2 regions of the Thermosynechococcus sp. M3746_W2019_013 genome follow, and region 1 is predicted to be linked to the other one. Evidence: predicted binding sites of a transcription regulator. Region 1 holds the regulator's gene; the other holds the start of a gene.
The links. The regulator HrcA, encoded in region 1, represses chaperone genes, less so after heat shock. The targets are predictions, from matches to a motif close to TTAGCACTCNNANNNTNNGAGTGCTAA.
Positions count from the first base shown of each region.

Region 2: groES (co-chaperone GroES) is a predicted target of HrcA. The motif match lies at 6,516-6,542, and genes of this name have one in related genera.

Region 1 covers NZ_DVDW01000035.1:61,979-70,322, forward strand. Annotated here, with positions in the region: gene IGQ16_RS07130 (recombinase family protein) at 1-513, shown strand, start outside; gene hrcA (heat-inducible transcriptional repressor HrcA) at 627-1,685, shown strand; gene carA (glutamine-hydrolyzing carbamoyl-phosphate synthase small subunit) at 1,950-3,098, shown strand; gene IGQ16_RS07145 (carbohydrate ABC transporter permease) at 3,095-3,973, shown strand; gene IGQ16_RS07150 (IMS domain-containing protein) at 3,966-5,984, opposite strand; gene IGQ16_RS07155 (hypothetical protein) at 6,197-6,655, opposite strand; gene IGQ16_RS07160 (hypothetical protein) at 6,681-7,211, opposite strand; gene IGQ16_RS07165 (2OG-Fe(II) oxygenase) at 7,254-7,847, opposite strand; gene lptC (LPS export ABC transporter periplasmic protein LptC) at 7,875-8,344, opposite strand, start outside.
Region 2 covers NZ_DVDW01000034.1:53,819-62,162, reverse strand. Annotated here, with positions in the region: gene IGQ16_RS06635 (DnaJ domain-containing protein) at 1-337, opposite strand, end outside; gene purU (formyltetrahydrofolate deformylase) at 451-1,326, opposite strand; gene uvrA (excinuclease ABC subunit UvrA) at 1,355-4,204, opposite strand; gene groL (chaperonin GroEL) at 4,398-6,035, opposite strand; gene groES (co-chaperone GroES) at 6,105-6,416, opposite strand; gene IGQ16_RS06610 (carbohydrate ABC transporter permease) at 6,604-7,413, opposite strand; gene IGQ16_RS06605 (ammonium transporter) at 7,400-8,344, opposite strand, start outside.

The sequences.
Region 1 (8,344 bases):
GTGCAGCCCTATCGCCAACCCAGCCAATATGCCTATTTGCGTCCCCTCCACTGTCCGCTTTCCCCGAAGTGTCGCAGCATTCCCTACAACGCTGCCCTGGCTGCTGTGATTGATCAAATTGCCGAACGCCTGCCGCCGGCGATCGCTGAACTTTGCCTACCATCGTCACCCCTCACCACCGAAATTGCAGCCATTGACAGGCAGCTGCAACAACTCACGGAACTAGAAGGCCAAGGTCTCTTGGATGCGGAAACGGCTCAACTGCGCCGTTATAAACTGGCTGGGGAGCGGGCACGCATTGAGGCACAGCAGGCACAACTGCCCCCTAGCAATCTCTTGCAACTGGCGGTGACCCTGGGTCAGCCTCAATTTTGGTACCAACTCTCAGCCGCAGAGCAACGCTTTTATCTACGGGAGTTTTTACAGGCCATACAGGTCAGCAGCCGCCCCCCACAGCCTTGGTCTGTCCATTTACAATTTATTTGGGAACCCACTATTGGCAGTGGGCCTTAACCACTTCCAGTGCCCCCCTTAGCTGGAGAGCTGAAAGGGGAAGGGTATATAGATTAGTTTATAGATATAGATAAATAAAAAACACCAATAAGAAATTGCAGGTGTAAGAAGTTATGACGATTGAACTCAGCGATCGCCAAAAGCAAATTCTGGGCGCTACGATTAACCATTACATTGCTACGGCAGAACCCGTCGGCTCAAAGGCGATCGCCACCGAATATAACCTGAACGTCAGCCCAGCCACCGTGCGCAATACGATGCTACTCCTCGAGAAAAGCGGCCTGCTTTACCAGCCCCACACCTCCGCCGGGCGGGTGCCCTCCGATTCTGGCTATCGCGTTTATGTGGATGAACTGATCCAGCCTATTCCCGATATAGCTCGCAAAGCCGAGAGTCTCTTGAGTGAGCGGTTTATTTGGGGACAACAACGTCTTGAGGTGATCTTGCGGCAAGCAGCGCAGTTGCTTTCGGATCTCAGTGGCTACATTACGCTAATCACACTGCCCAATTCTTTGGAGCGACAAATTCGGGTGATTCAACTGGTCGCTTTGGATGCGCAGCAGGTGATGGTAATTCTTGTTCTGGATACCTACGAAACCCAATCAGCGCTCATTCAACTGGGCCAGGAGGAAGAAGATCCCGAACTACGGGAGCGCACCCTACAGGTACTGACCAACTTCCTCAATCATCAGTTGCAGGGGCGATCGCTGGTGGAATTCAGTGCCATTGACTGGCAAAAACTGGATTTGGAGTTTCAGGCCTACAGCCAGCAGCTTCAGACCCTACTGCGGCAGTTGAGCGATCGCTGCAGCCACCAGAGGACCTCCTTTGTCATCAGTGGTCTTGCAGATGTCCTCCAGCAGCCAGAATTTTCCCAAGTGGAGCAGGTACAAATGCTACTGCATCTTCTCGAAGACCAACAGGATCAACTGGCTCCCCTGATCAGTAGCGATAGCCAAGCTCCGTCCCAAGTGCAAATCCGCATTGGCAGTGAAAATACCCTAGCGCCGATGCAGTCCTGTACCTTGGTCTATTCCTGCTACTGCTATAGGGACTCTCCCGTAGGCAGCGTTGGCATTCTAGGGCCGACGCGGATGCCCTATGCCCGGATTATTCCCTTAGTGGCCACAGCGGCAGATTATTTAACAGAGCAAGTCAGTCGCTATAGGTGAGTGCTCCTCAGCTCCGCAAGGGGCTGAGCTTTTGGGGATGAGGTAGGCAGAGAGCCAGCCCAGTCTCAAAAAAAACCGGTAGCCCTATACTGGTTAAAGCCAAATTCCTCAACCGAGGAGGAAAGCAGCCACCGCTGCCCTCCCATGCCCTAAAGAGGATGGGCATTCCCGAAAACACAAGGGCAAACCCTGTGCGGTCAACCATTGGCTGGATCGGGCACAATAAGTTATTGGCCTTTCCTAGGGACACTTGGAGAAATTGAAATGCCTACACCCGCCTTGCTGGTTCTCGCCGATGGTTCAGTCTTTCGTGGTTTTTCCTTTGGGGCACCGGGGACAGCTATTGGAGAGGTGGTCTTTAATACCGGCATGACGGGTTATCAAGAGGTGCTCACCGACCCTAGTTATTATGGTCAAATCGTGACATTCACCTACCCCGAGTTGGGCAATACAGGAACCACCCCCGAAGACGATGAATCCGATCGCCCCCAAGTGCGGGGTGCTATTGCTCGCAATATCTGCGATATTCCCAGTAACTGGCGATCGCAACAATCGTTACCTGATTACCTCAAAGCCCATCGAATTCCCGCAATTTATGGGATTGACACCCGCGCCCTCACCCGCAAAATTCGTACCGTGGGTGCCATGAATGGCGGCATCTCCACAGAAATCCTTGACCCCGTTGAACTGCTGCAAAAAGTCCTTGCCGCTCCCAGTATGCAGGGACAAAATCTAGCCAAAGTCGTGACCACCCGCACCCCCTATGAATGGACAGAGCCAACGCCCCCCGCTTGGGAATTTCGTCCCCAAACTGCTCCCGAGGAACCACCCTTGACAGTTGTGGCCATTGATTTTGGCGTGAAGCGCAACATTCTCCGTCGCTTGGCCAGCTATGGCTGCCGTGTGATTGTCGTGCCGGCGGATACGCCAGCGGAAACGATTCTCAGCTATGACCCCGATGGCATTTTCCTCTCTAATGGCCCGGGTGACCCTGCGGCGGTTCAGGAAGGCATTGAAACCGCGCGCAAATTACTAGGGGCGCAGCGTCCCATGTTTGGCATTTGTCTGGGGCATCAGTTGTTGGGACTCTCCTTGGGGGCAGAAACCTTCAAGCTGAAGTTCGGTCACCGGGGGTTGAACCAGCCCGCTGGGCTGACCCAGGAAGTGGAAATTACCAGCCAAAACCACGGCTTTGCTATCACCGAAGAATCCCTTGCCCAAACTCCCGTAGAGATTACTCACTTTAACCTCAATGACAAAACCGTTGCGGGTTTGAAGCACCAAACATTGCCAATTTTCTCAGTGCAGTACCACCCGGAAGCCAGCCCCGGCCCCCACGATGCCGATTATCTCTTTGGCGAGTTTGTAGCGCAAATGCGTGCCTATCGTCAACAGCATCCCCGCAGCCAATGAAAGGGCAATCCCTCACCCCCTACCTCTTTCTTGCCCCTGCCTTAGGGTTGCTAACACTGACGGTCTTTTGGCCAGCCCTACAGGCCTTTTTCCTCAGTTTCAGCCGCTATGAAACCGATCTCCTGAGCCCCCCTGTGTGGGTAGGGTGGGCCAATTTTGCCCAGTTGTGGGGCGATGGCGTCTTCTGGAAAACCTTGGGCAATACTTTCCTCTATTTAGTGGTGGTGGTGCCAATTCTGGCGATCGCGCCTCTGCTGCTGGCGATTCTTGTCAACCAACCCCTGCGGGGCATCCACTGGTTTCGTGCTGCCTACTACAGCCCCGTGATTATCTCAATGGTGGTGGCGGGGATTGCTTGGCGCTGGCTCTATGCCCCCAATGGCCTCTTAAATCAACTAGTACAGGGTCTGCATCTGCGGGACACTCCCATTCCTTGGCTGACGAGTCCCCGACTCGCCCTCTTTAGTGTCATGGCCGTTACCATCTGGAAAGGCTTGGGCTACTACATGGTGATCTATCTGGCGGGCCTTCAGGGGATTAGCGGTGAACTGTACGAAGCGGCAGCGATCGATGGCAGTGACGGCTGGCAACAGCATTGGGATATTACATTGCCACTGATGCGCCCCTATCTTCTTTTGGTAAGCATTATCTCAGCAATTTCTGCCACCAAGGTCTTTGAAGAAGTCTATGTCATGACCCAAGGGGGTCCCCTCAATAGCTCCAAGACCATTGTTTATTACATCTACGAGAATGCCTTTCAGCGCTTAGAGATAAACTACGCCTGTACGATGGGACTGATTTTATTCCTGTTTATCCTGTCTTTGTCCCTCTTAAATCTCAAGCTTGGCCGACAAGTGGAAATGCCCCTTAACTAACCACCTGCATGCGTTGAATCAACCATTGATTGCCACGACGGATAAAGGTATAAATGACCCGGTAGGGATTGCTATAGGAAATATCATTGCGCAGGGTTCCCTGTTCATAGAAACGGGCATCCTCATTGACTTCCGCCAACACATCGACACGATCGCTCCTTTGGAGACGGACTTCCTTCACCTCTAAGTTCTTTAGGGTATAAACCCAATGGCTGCCCTCGGACTTTAAGCCCCGTGCCCGCGATCGCCAGCGGCTCAGTTCTGGCTCCGTCAAAATCGTTGCTAGTTTGTCCATCTCAAATGCTGGCCCAAGGGCTTGGGCTTTCATTCGCTGCCAGGTGTGGAGGCGATCGCGCGCCATCTCTGGCGTTAAAGTGATCCCTAAGGTCGTCGGTTGTGGCGTCGGGGTCGGCGTTGCCACAGGAGTCGGTGTCACTGGCGAGATCGGGGCTTCAGCCGTTTTGGCTGGCCAATAGACTTTTGCCAACGCTCCTAAACCAACAAGAACAACTCCTGCACCCATCCAAAACCCAGTCTGACGTTTTTGGGAGCAACTGTTTCCAGGGCGGCGCCGTTTGCGAGTGGATGGTTGGGGCGTGGCTGTCCCCGTTGCAGTTGAAGAAGTGGTCGAAGCCAATGCCGAAAAGCCCTGACCTAGCCGAGTCTGATCCTGCAAAGGTAACGTTTCCGCTGTGAAGGAGACGGGAGGGGGCACAGCCACCGTTGGTCTCATCACTTCAGGGAGCGCAGAGGCAGTGGTCGCAGGGGGTTCAGAGGCAATAGAGTCGTCACTGAGAGCCTCTAGGTAGGTTTGGACATTGGGATCAGCAAAGTAAGCATCCAAGGCCACGGGTGTTTCCCCCAAGTCCCGAAATGCAGGATAAATTTCTTCTCTGAGCCATTGTGTGGTGTAGTAATAGAGCCCCGGCAGTAGATCGCCAGCCTCACCGGCATGACGGCGGATAAAGTCCAGAGTCGGTTGATCTTGGCTGTTGTCAAGAGCTGCCAATGCCTCGGTGGGCTGTCCCAAAAGCAGCAAGCAACTGGCGAGTTCAAGATAGACATCTTGATTGGGGAGCAGCTGCTCCAATAAATCCTTGGCCCGACGAATATAGCTCGGCTGAAGTTCATGCACGCCCCGTGCCACCAAGGCATGTACCGCAAGGTAGGTCGCCACCGCTGAGGGACGCTGTGATTCCCGTTCAAAGAGTTCCTGTTGCTCTGCCACGGTAAGATGGCTGCGCAGTTGCAAAATAAATTTCAGAAAATCCTCAACTGCAAGTCCCGAGTGATCATCACGGCGCCCCTCAACACCCCCGCGCTCACTCAGCATTTGCCGCAGCAACAAAATACCCCGCTGCCGATTCACACTATCGGCCAGAGGCAGTGCCAGTAACTCTAGAATAAGGTAAGGACGTAACCGATTCAGTTCCGTCTGAAACTGTTCCTGGAGTTCGGGAAACCAGTTTGACCGCTGCTGAAGTACCGCTAGACCGGCTTCTAGCTGAGAGGCGGCTGCTTGGTAGGACTGCCGCTGCCATTCCTCGCGTCCCAATTCCAGATAGGCCAAAGCCACAGTGAGGGTAATGTCGGCAACGGCGGCAGAGGAAGTGTAGGGGCGATTGAGATCAAGAACATCCTTTTTGAGAAATACTTCTCCCAACTTGACAACTTGGGCATAATTTCCCAGTTCATAGAGCAGTAGGAGTGCCCCCGAGAATTGCTCATCACTAATTTCAATGTAGGGAGCGGTGGCATCGGGATCCAACTGGACAATCAAATCCTCGGCATCAACCGCACGGCAGTGGCGATCGTAGGCATGGCGCTGCTCCGGTTCTCGCAAAACTGCATAGGCCTGCTCAATGAGTTCCCGACGGGTGGCAACTGTGGTGGGGGAGTGCTGCTGGGTAGGCAGTTGCAGCAGCCGATCCTGAAACGCTTGCTCAATTTGCTCCGGCGTTGCCTGAATTGGCACACCCAGCACTTGGTAATAGTCGAGAGGAATGCGCACCTGAACCCAAACCTCTATAGGATGAACTCGTCTATCAACGATGACAGCACATTCATGCACGCCCAATACCAACAGAGAACCTTTGCCGGCAGTTGCTCAACGTTTAGAAATGAAACGGCATAGTGCTAGTGTTCCCGAAAAATGGAGTGACAGGGATTCTAAAGTATCACAATTTCTGTCCCTCAGTGGGAGACTGAGGAGAGACGGGGGGCTTAACCGCGTACTTTTGCTGTAAAGCCAGAGGCCTTAAATTGCTCTAACTGCAAAGGCTCTGGTTGGTCGTAGGGCACACTAATGCGAATTTCAAACTCGCTGATGCCGGGTGGAATCACATCAATTGCACCGACCCGGGTGCGGTTTTGCAGCACTGGATTACCATTGGCATCGTAGATGCGGCCAAAGACATCGGCATCTACCACGGTTTTGCCCGATTTATTCTCCGCTTTACCAGTAATCAGGTAGCAGTTGGCCTTGAGGGTGGTACCCCCGGGTGTGACCGAACCCTCACCAATTTCTGGCGGACATTCGTGGTAATTCAGGTCAAAGAGCCGTACTGGAATAGCAGCGATCGCCGGCAGCGTGGCGATACTTGACCAACACAGGACACTCAGGAGCAGGCACACCACTCCTCGACGCAGATATCCCACAAACCGATTCGCACTCATGGTCATCGCTCAGCACCCAAATACGTCCCCATTATCCCACAGTGGTTAAAACCCATAGATCAACAGCGCCCAACAGCAGCGTAAAAACAGCCAAAATACCATACATCCAAGGTTGAGCGAGGGGCTTAATTACATCTGTGGGCAATCCCGTATGGGCTTCAATGGCACGCATCATTTGGGCAAAACCCGCCACTCGCATCGGCAGAAGATACCCTTGACCTGTGGCAGTCACCAGATAATAGACCCAGCCCCCTTGGCTGGTACTACGGGGCTGAAGCCCTTGAATATCTGACCAAATCAGTTGCCACTGCTGCCGCAGGAAGGGGGGAACCCAATGGGGATAGGTGAGGCGGATTCCCACAGCATCCAGTTCTACCCGTTGACTCAGGGCTCCCCAGAGGAACACACCCCCGAGGGCGATCGCCCCCCAAAGAAGCAGGGGCGAAATGGGAGCCGCCGTCTGTACCGCCAAAAACGGGAGGGGCAGCGTGAGTGCGCCGTAGAGGGCAAGGAGTGTTCCAGAAACCAGGGGCGAGGTTTTGAAGCGCAGGGGTTCAGTCATTGGTATTACCTCAAGGGTTCATCATCATTCAATCATCATTCATCAATAGAATAACCAAGTGGCAAAGGCATATTTAGTGCCCTGGATCACGGGCAAGGCGGCATGGGGATGGGTGTAGTAGGCGGGAAAGACAACAATATCTCCCGTCCGTGGGGTAACCTTTACCCCTTGGCGATCGAAATAGGTTTCTCCCCCCTCAAAGTCCTCATTGAGATAGCCCACCAGACTGACATCCCGCGTCGGGATACCTTGGGCCAGTTCCATTTGCCGACTGGCCAGCAATAGGTTGTCCACATGGCGGCGATAGCCCTCGCCCACCCGATAGCGCAGGATGGAGAAGTTTTCAATTTCAGGGAAGCGAATCCCATAGTGTTGGTAGAGGACGATTTGAATTGTTTGCGTGGCCTGGAGAAGAATCTGCCGCATCATCGCCTGTTGGGGGTCTTGGGGATCAAAGCGGAGCAAACTGCCGCCGCGCACGGAGCGATCGACCGTTCCCATGAGAATTTGCGCATCCTCAAACCCCACCTTCTCAGCTGTAGCAATCACCTGCTGACACTGGTGAACCGGAATCAAACGCTGGAAAAGGAGAATTTCACCCCCCAAGTCAAGAATTTGCAGTGGTGCGGTACTCATAGGGACTGATTGTTTCTATGATTCAGTCTAGGGAAGGCGCACTCGCAACGGCACTTTGCTCTGAACATTGCCACTGACAATCACCTCTTGGCGATCAAGCCACCCTTTTGCCCGCTGTCCCTGAACTTGAATGCGGGGATTGCTCTGGCGGTAAAAGACTCCCCCTTGGGCTTCAACTTCCTGCTGGGGAATCCGCCAAATCAGTTGAGCTGTGCGTAGTTGGGCATTGGGGCGCTGGATTTCCACCTGACCGCTAGCTTCTAGCCGCTCTTGGGGAATCCACCAATTGAGGCGTTGGGCACGCAGTTGCGACTGTTGAGGTTGGCTATTGATTTGGACCTTGTCAAAGATGGCGCGGTTTTCAGCAATCAGGAAGACACCGCGATTGGCCTGCCCTTCAATGCCTTGGCTGGGATAGCTGACCCGCAGGGGGCGATCGCTCACCAATTGCCGTTGGGGAATTAACCAGCGCACCGTTTCTCCCTCAACGCGCAGAG
Region 2 (8,344 bases), on a different contig from region 1:
CGTTAAAGACTTCCTGTGCCAAATCAAAGGTGGGCGTTGGCACAATATTGGCCGTTAGCAGTTGCTTTTCCAGCAAGCGCAAAATGACTTGATATTCTTCTCGCTCTTTTTCTTGGGAAAGCACTTCATAGGCAGGATTCACAAACTTCGAGAGCAAATCACTGGCCATTTTTTTACTCGATTCATCATCACGGCTATCGGGGTGGAGTGTCTTGGCAATTTTGAGATACCGCTTGCGAATTTCCCCGAATGCTGCTGACAATGGAATACCGAGGGCAGCATGGAGATCCCGTTTGGAGTTAAAGCGACCCAGACCGTGATTGATCTCGAAGGGCATAGTCAGTCAAACCGCAGGGGCAGAACATTATTTGATTATACCTGCTCATCAAGGGGGTTGGTGACCCCCTACGGGAATCCCCAAAGGCAACAGGCCCACAGCGGTGGCAACCCTCAAGCAAAGACTGCCGTGCGATTGCCATACACCAGAATCCGATTTTGTAAATGCAGCCGTACCGCCCGCGCCAACACCACCCGTTCTAAATCCTTGCCCTTGCGAATTAGATCCGCCACTGTATCCCGATGGCTCACAGGCACAACCGCCTGCTCAATGATTGGCCCTTCGTCTAAATCCACCGTGGCATAGTGGGCCGTGGCACCAATGATTTTTACCCCCCGCTCATAGGCACGGTGGTAGGGGTTAGCTCCCGCAAAGGCCGGCAAGAATGAATGGTGAATATTGATCACGTGGGGAAAGGCCCCAATAAATTCAGGACTGAGCACCTGCATATACTTAGCCAGCACCACCAGATCAATCCTGTAGTCCTTGAGGAGTTGCAGTTCCTTGGCTTCCGCCAGCGGCTTGGTCTCTGGCGTCACAGGGATATAGTAAAAATCAATGCCAAACTGCTCGGCGATGGGACGCAAATGCTCATGGTTACTGATGATCAGGGGAATTTCCGCAAAGAGATCCCCCGCCCGCTGCCGCAGCAGCAGATCCCAAAGGCAATGATCTTGGCGGCTCACCCAAATGGCCAAGCGATAGGGAATATCCGACGCCCGCAACTGCCAGCGCACCCCCTGCCAACTGGCAAAGACCTTTTCCCGCTGCGCATAGTTGATGAAAGTGGTGGCAATTTGATCGCGGGGGATTTCAAAGCCCTCTAATTCCCATTCGAGGCGGGAGAGAAAAATGCCCGCAACGGCATCGGTGTGGTGGTCGGCATGGACAATGTTCCCGTTATAGCGATAGACAAACTGGGCCAACTTGGCCACTAGCCCCCGCTGATCGGGACAGGAAATGGAAAGGGTCATTGTCGGCATAGGCACACCGCAAGGCAGAGCAACCTGTATTCTACTATTGCGAATTGGCAGCGGCGCGATTGAAGACTCGGGCAAGATACTGACCGGTGTAGGATTGGGGCATCAGGGCCACTGCTTCAGGAGTGCCCACGGCAACCACCTCTCCCCCGCGATCGCCCCCCTCGGGTCCTAGATCAATAATCCAATCGGCACAGCGAATCACATCTAAATTGTGCTCAATCACCAGAATTGAGTTGCCCTTGTCCACCAGCCGTTGCAGCACCTCGAGGAGTTTATGCACATCGTAAAAGGATAGCCCCGTGGTCGGCTCATCAATCAGGTAGAGGGTTTTGCCCGTGGCACGGCGGGACAGTTCAGCTGCCAATTTAAGGCGTTGGGCTTCCCCCCCAGAGAGGGTGGGTGCGGTTTGTCCCAATTTCAGATAGCCCAAGCCCACATCCACAAGGGTTTGCAGCTTGCTCACCGCCTTGGGGATATTTTCAAAAAAGGTCAGCGCTGTCTCAGCAGTCATATCCAAAACATCGGCGATCGAGCAGCCCTTGTACTTCACTTGCAGTGTATCGCGGTTGTAGCGGGCCCCCTTGCACACCTCACACTGGACATAAACATCGGGCAGAAAGTTCATCTCAATAACATTCACCCCTTGGCCACCGCAGGCCTCACAGCGGCCGCCCTTGATATTGAAGGAAAACTGCCCCGGCTTGTAGCCCCGTGCCTTGGCCTCAACGGTTTGGCTAAAGACCTCACGGATGACATCAAAAACACCAATGTAGGTGGCAGGGTTGGAGCGGGGGGTTCGACCAATGGGGGACTGGTCAATGACAATGACTTTATCAATGGCACTCAAGCCTTCGATGTGCCCCAGTTCCTTGGGGAGCGGCACATGGTGACCAAGATGGTGCTGCAGGGCAGGATAGAGAACTTCGTGCATGAGGGTGGACTTGCCCGATCCCGATACTCCCGTCAGACACACCAGCTTGCCAAGGGGAATTTCTACGGTGATATCCTTGAGGTTGTTGCGGGACACCTTTTTTAGAATCAGGGATTTGCCATTCCCTGGCCGGCGATCGCTGGGAGTTTCGATGCGCTTGCGCCCCGACAGATAAGCCCCCGTCAGGGAGTCAGGATGGTTGAGAATTGCCTCGAGGCTGCCTTGAGCGACAATTTGGCCGCCGTGGCTTCCCGCCCCTGGGCCAATATCGACAATGTAATCGGCAGCCCGGATCGTATCCTCATCGTGTTCGACAACAATCAGCGTATTCCCCAAGTCCCGCAGGCGAAAGAGCGTTTGCAGCAGGCGATCGTTATCGCGCTGGTGCAGGCCAATACTCGGCTCATCGAGGACATAGAGCACCCCCGTCAGGCCAGAGCCAATTTGGGTAGCCAAGCGAATTCGTTGAGCTTCACCCCCAGAGAGGGTGGCTGCACTGCGATCCAAGGTTAGGTAATCGAGCCCCACATCAATGAGAAACTGCAACCGCGCCATTACTTCCCGCAGGGCTAGTTCCGCAATTTGTTGTTGGCGAGGCGTGAGTTGCAGGGATTGAAGCCGTGCCCAGCACTCGCGAATCGAAACACGGGTGAGATCCGTAAGGCGATATTGCCCCAAGCGCACGGCCAAAGCGGCTGGTTTCAGGCGTTGTCCCTGACAGGCGGGGCAGGTTTGATTGACTTGGTACTCTTCCAGTTTTTGCCGGTAGGCCTCGGAGGTCGTCTCGCGGTACTGCCGCTCTAGGATGGGAATCACCCCTTGAAATTGACGGTAGTAGTCCCGTTTGCGATAGCGCAAATCAGAAGGGATGAGAATCGGTGTGTCGGTGCCGTAAAGGAGGATCTCCCGTTGCAACTCCGTGAGGCGATACCACGGTGTATGGATGTCAAAACCAAGGGCCTCAGCAACACCACAGAGGAGAGCAAGGTAGTAGTCGTGTTCCTTCTCGGCCCAGGGGGCGATCGCCAGATAAACCGGTAGTTCGGGATTGGGGACAATTAACTCCGGGCTAAATTTGCGCAAATAGCCCAAGCCATGGCACTCTGGACAGGCCCCATAGGGGGAGTTAAAGGAAAAAAGTCGCGGAGAGAGCTCATCCATCACCGCCCCATGCTCAGGGCAGGCAAAATTTTCTGAAAACAGGAGCGTTTGACCCTCAGCCCCCGTCTCCCGAGACACCACACTGACCATTGCCGTACCGTTGCCATGGTGCAACGCCGTTCGCAAGGAATCCCCTAAACGTTCCTCAATCCCCGGCTTCAGCACCAGCCGATCAACAACAATTTCAATCGTGTGGACATGGTTTTTGTCCAGTTCAATGGCATCACTGAGGTCGCGCACCTCCCCATCAATCCGAACCCGCACAAAACCTTCACTGGCCAGACTCGACAGCAGCTTCCTGTGGCTGCCCTTCTTCCCCTTGACAATGGGGGCCAAGACTTGAAAGCGGCTCTGGGGCGGCAACTGCATCACCTGATCCACCATTTCATCAATGGTTTGGGGGCGGATCGAGCGATCGCAATGGGGGCAATGGGGTTCACCGGCACGGCCATAGAGCAGCCGCAGGTAGTCATAGATTTCCGTGACCGTCCCCACCGTTGAGCGGGGATTGTGGGAGGTGGACTTTTGATCAATAGAAATTGCTGGACTCAGCCCCTCAATGGCATCCACATCAGGCTTATCTAACTGGCCGAGGAATTGCCGTGCATAGGCACTCAGGGACTCCACATAGCGGCGTTGTCCTTCAGCAAAAATCGTGTCAAAGGCAAGGGAGGACTTCCCTGAACCGGAGACACCGGTCATTACAATCAGGCGATCGCGGGGCAGATCGAGGTCAATGTTTTTCAGATTATGCTGCCGTGCACCCCGAATGCGAATTTCACCTCCAGGCATTGGATCGCCCATACTGCAAAAAGAACTAATGTTAAAAAACATTACATTGAGGGCTATTATAGCAACGCTGCCAAACCCTTTCGCAGCCACTCAGCCATGAAAAAAGCGGGGTTTGGTTGCCCCGCTTCCCGTGTGGGTAACCCTCGCCTAGGCAGGTTCAGGGATTGACTCTGTGCCCAGGGTAGGGATGGGCTTAGTAGTCGAAGTCACCGCCCATGCCAGCACCGCTGCCCGCAGGATTATTTTCCTTGGGTTCGGGCTTGTCAACGATGATGCACTCGGTGGTTAGCACCATGCCAGCAATAGAGGCCGCATTTTGCAGAGCCGAGCGGGTAACTTTGGCAGGGTCAACGATACCGGCATCAAACATGTTGACATATTCATCTTTAGCGGCATCATAACCCACATCGAAGGGTTTTTCTTTGACCCGTTCAACAATGATGGCACCATTTTGACCCGCGTTTTCCGCAATGCGACGCAGGGGAGCGCTGAGGGCACGCTCAACAATGTTGGCACCAATCAGTTCTTCACCCGTTAGGTGCTCAGCGGCCCAGTTGCTCAACTCAGGAGCCAAGTGAACCAAGGTGGTACCGCCACCGGGAACAATCCCCTCCTCAACAGCGGCTTTGGTGGCGTTAATCGCATCTTCCAGACGGAGTTTGCGATCTTTCATTTCAGTTTCGGTGGCAGCACCGACTTTAATCACCGCCACCCCACCAGCTAGTTTGGCCAACCGCTCCTGCAGTTTTTCTTTGTCGTAGCTGGAGTCGGTTTCTTCGATTTGGCGACGGATTTGCTCGCAGCGAGCCTTGACGGCTTTTTCATTGCCTTCGGCAACAATCGTGGTGTGATCTTTGGTGATTGTGATGCGGCGAGCTTTACCGAGCATATCCAGCTTGGCATTTTCCAGCTTCAGACCCGCATCTTCGGTGATCACTTGACCCGCTGTGAGGACGGCAATATCTTCGAGCATCGCTTTACGGCGATCGCCAAAGCCGGGAGCTTTCACCGCAGCGACATTCAAGACACCGCGCAGACGGTTGACCACGAGGGTGGCCAAGGCTTCTTTCTCGATGTCTTCGGCAATGATGACCAAGGGCTTACCGGCGCGAGCCACCTGTTCGAGGATCGGCACCAGATCTTGCACCAAGGTAATTTTCTTGTCGGTGATCAGCACGAAGGGTTCATCGAACACGGCTTCCATGCGCTCGGTGTCGGTGGCAAAGTAGGGGGAGATGTAGCCCTTGTCAAAGCGCATCCCCTCAGTGACCTCCAGTTCGGTGGTCATGGATTTGCCTTCTTCGAGGGAGATCACGCCTTCTTTGCCCACTTTGTCCATGGCGTCGGCAATCATCTGACCCACTTCTTCATCATTTCCCGCCGAGATGGCCGCCACTTGGGCAATGGCTTTGGAGTCTTCCACTGGACGGGCGTGTTCGGCAATTTTTTCCACCAGGAAGTGGGTGGCTTTGTCAATCCCGCGTTTTAGGGCAATGGGGTTAGCGCCAGCAGCAACGTTGCGCAGCCCCTCTTTCACCATGGCATGGGCGAGAACCGTCGCCGTCGTGGTGCCGTCACCGGCAGCATCATTGGTTTTCGAGGCGGCTTGGCGGATCAGCGCCACACCGGTGTTTTCAATGTGATCTTCAAGTTCAATTTCTTTAGCAATGGTGACACCATCATTGACAATTTGCGGCGCACCAAATTTTTTCTCCAAAACCACGTTCCGCCCTTTCGGACCAAGGGTCACGGCCACGGATTCAGCCAAGATGTCCATCCCTTTTTCAAGGGCCCGACGAGCATTTTCGTTGTAGATAATGCGCTTCGCCATATGTGTTTCCTACCTCAATCGTTCAACAGTGATGAAAAAATCGCACCGAGATGCAAGGAAGTCAGTGACCTAGCCCACAATGGCCAAGATGTCTTTTTCTGAGAGGAGAACGTAGTCTTCGCCCCCTAGTTTCACTTCGGTACCGGCATACTTGGAGTACAGCACCTTGTCACCCACTTTCACATCCATGGGCTGACGCTTGCCGTCTTCAGTGAGTTTGCCGGGACCGACGGCGGTCACTTCGCCCACTTGGGGTTTTTCACGGGCATTGTCGGGCAGGAGAATCCCCCCTGCGGTCCGTTCTTCGCTTTCGGCGACTTTGACAAAAATGCGATCGCCCAAAGGTTTCACAGTTGAAACGCTTAGAGATACGGCTGCCATAGCGTACTGTTCTCCCAATTGTAAGAGTATGGATTGATAGCACTCACTGCACGGCTCATCGCGCAGTCTCTGGGGAGTAAGAGCATCACTGGTAATTGTTTAGCACTCTCACCCTTCGAGTGCTAATGTAGCGAGAGACGGTTGGCGATCGCAACTCCTGTTGCAGTACGGTTTTCCGAACGGTACCTTAGTTCTTTAGCCCCGTGGTGGCAATACCGCGAATCAGTTGCCGCTGACCCAAAATAAACAAAATCATCACCGGTACAGTGGCAATCACCGCCGCTGCCATCATCAACGGCCAATCATTGGTGAACTGCTCCTGAAAATTGGCCAAGGAAAGCTGCACGGTGATCAGTTCTGGCTTGGTGGTAAAAACCAAGGGCTTAAACAGATCATTCCACTCGCCAATAAAGGTAAAGATAAAGAGCGTTACCAAGGCTGGTCGGCTCAGGGGCAAGAGAATATGCCAGAGAACCTGCCAGCGATTTGCCCCATCCAAGCGGGCTGCCTCCTCAAGGGCAACGGGCAATGTGAGAAAAAACTGCCGCATCAAAAAGACACCAAAGCCATTGGCCGCCGTTGGTAAGATCAACGCGCCATAGGTATTGATCAGATGAGCCGCCTTCAGGATGAGAAAAATTGGGATCACCAAAAGCTGAAATGGGATCACTAGGATTGCTAGCATCAGCAGCAGAATCGTCTGTTGCCCCGGAAACGAAAGTCGGGCAAGGGCGTAACCCGCTAGGGCTGAAGTTACCAACTGGAGCGCCGTCACCGCTAAGGCCACAAACGTTGAGTTGGCAAAAGCTAAGATAAAGTGTCCCTGCCGCCATGCCGCCTGATAGCTCTGCCAGGTCCAGCCTTGGGGCGGCAATAATTGGGTGGGTAGGGTTCCGGGTGGCCAGCCGGAGGTACAAAGCACCACTAGCAAGGGACTGAGAACCAACAATGCCCCCAGGATTAATAGGAGCGTTAAGCCTACCCTAGGAGCGACCACTGCCAGACATCCGTTTGAGCAAATCCACAAATCCTTTCACTTCTTCGCGCAAAAGGAAGCCCGCATAGGCCTCCATGCCATGCTCGCCAATGTCCAACCCCTCGATTTCCTCCTCTGGAGAAACGCGAATGCCAATGGTAAGGTTCAGGAGTAGCCACACTGCTGTACTAAAGGCAACGGTAAACCCGCCCACCGCCAGTACCCCCACCAATTGGTGCCCCAACTGGGTAAAGTCACCACTCCAGAGCAATCCCTTGAGAGGCCCCGCCCCAGCTTCGTAAAAGCGCCCCGGTCCATCGGCAAAGAGCCCCACTGCTATGGTCCCCCAGATGCCATTGACCAAGTGTACGGAAATGGCTCCCACTGGATCGTCAATTTTTAGGCGATCGAGCGTCACCACCGAAAAAATAATAATGATCCCGGCAATACTGCCGATTAACGCCGCGCTCTCAATGGTGACAAAGGCACAGGGGGCTGTGATGGCCACTAATCCTGCCAGAATCCCATTAATGATCATCGAAAGGTCGGGCTTCCCAAAGTAGAGCGTGGAAACCACCGTTGCGGTGACACCCCCAAAGGCTGCGGCCATATTTGTGGTCACAACAATGTGGGCGATCGCCTCCGGATCTGCGGTCATCGTTGACCCTGGATTAAAACCAAACCAACCAAGCCAGAGGATCAAACAACCCAAGGTGGCGATCGCAAAATTATGCCCGGGGATGGCTGCCACCGACCCATCCGGCAGAAAGCGCCCCAAACGCGGCCCTAGGAGAGCTGCCCCCATCAATGCTGCCCATCCGCCTACAGAGTGCACCACCGTAGAACCGGCAAAATCCCACATACCTAGCTGTTGCAGCCAACCGCCACCCCAGATCCAGTGACCCGTAATTGGATAGGAAATCCCCACCAGCAGCAAGCTGAAGATAAAGAA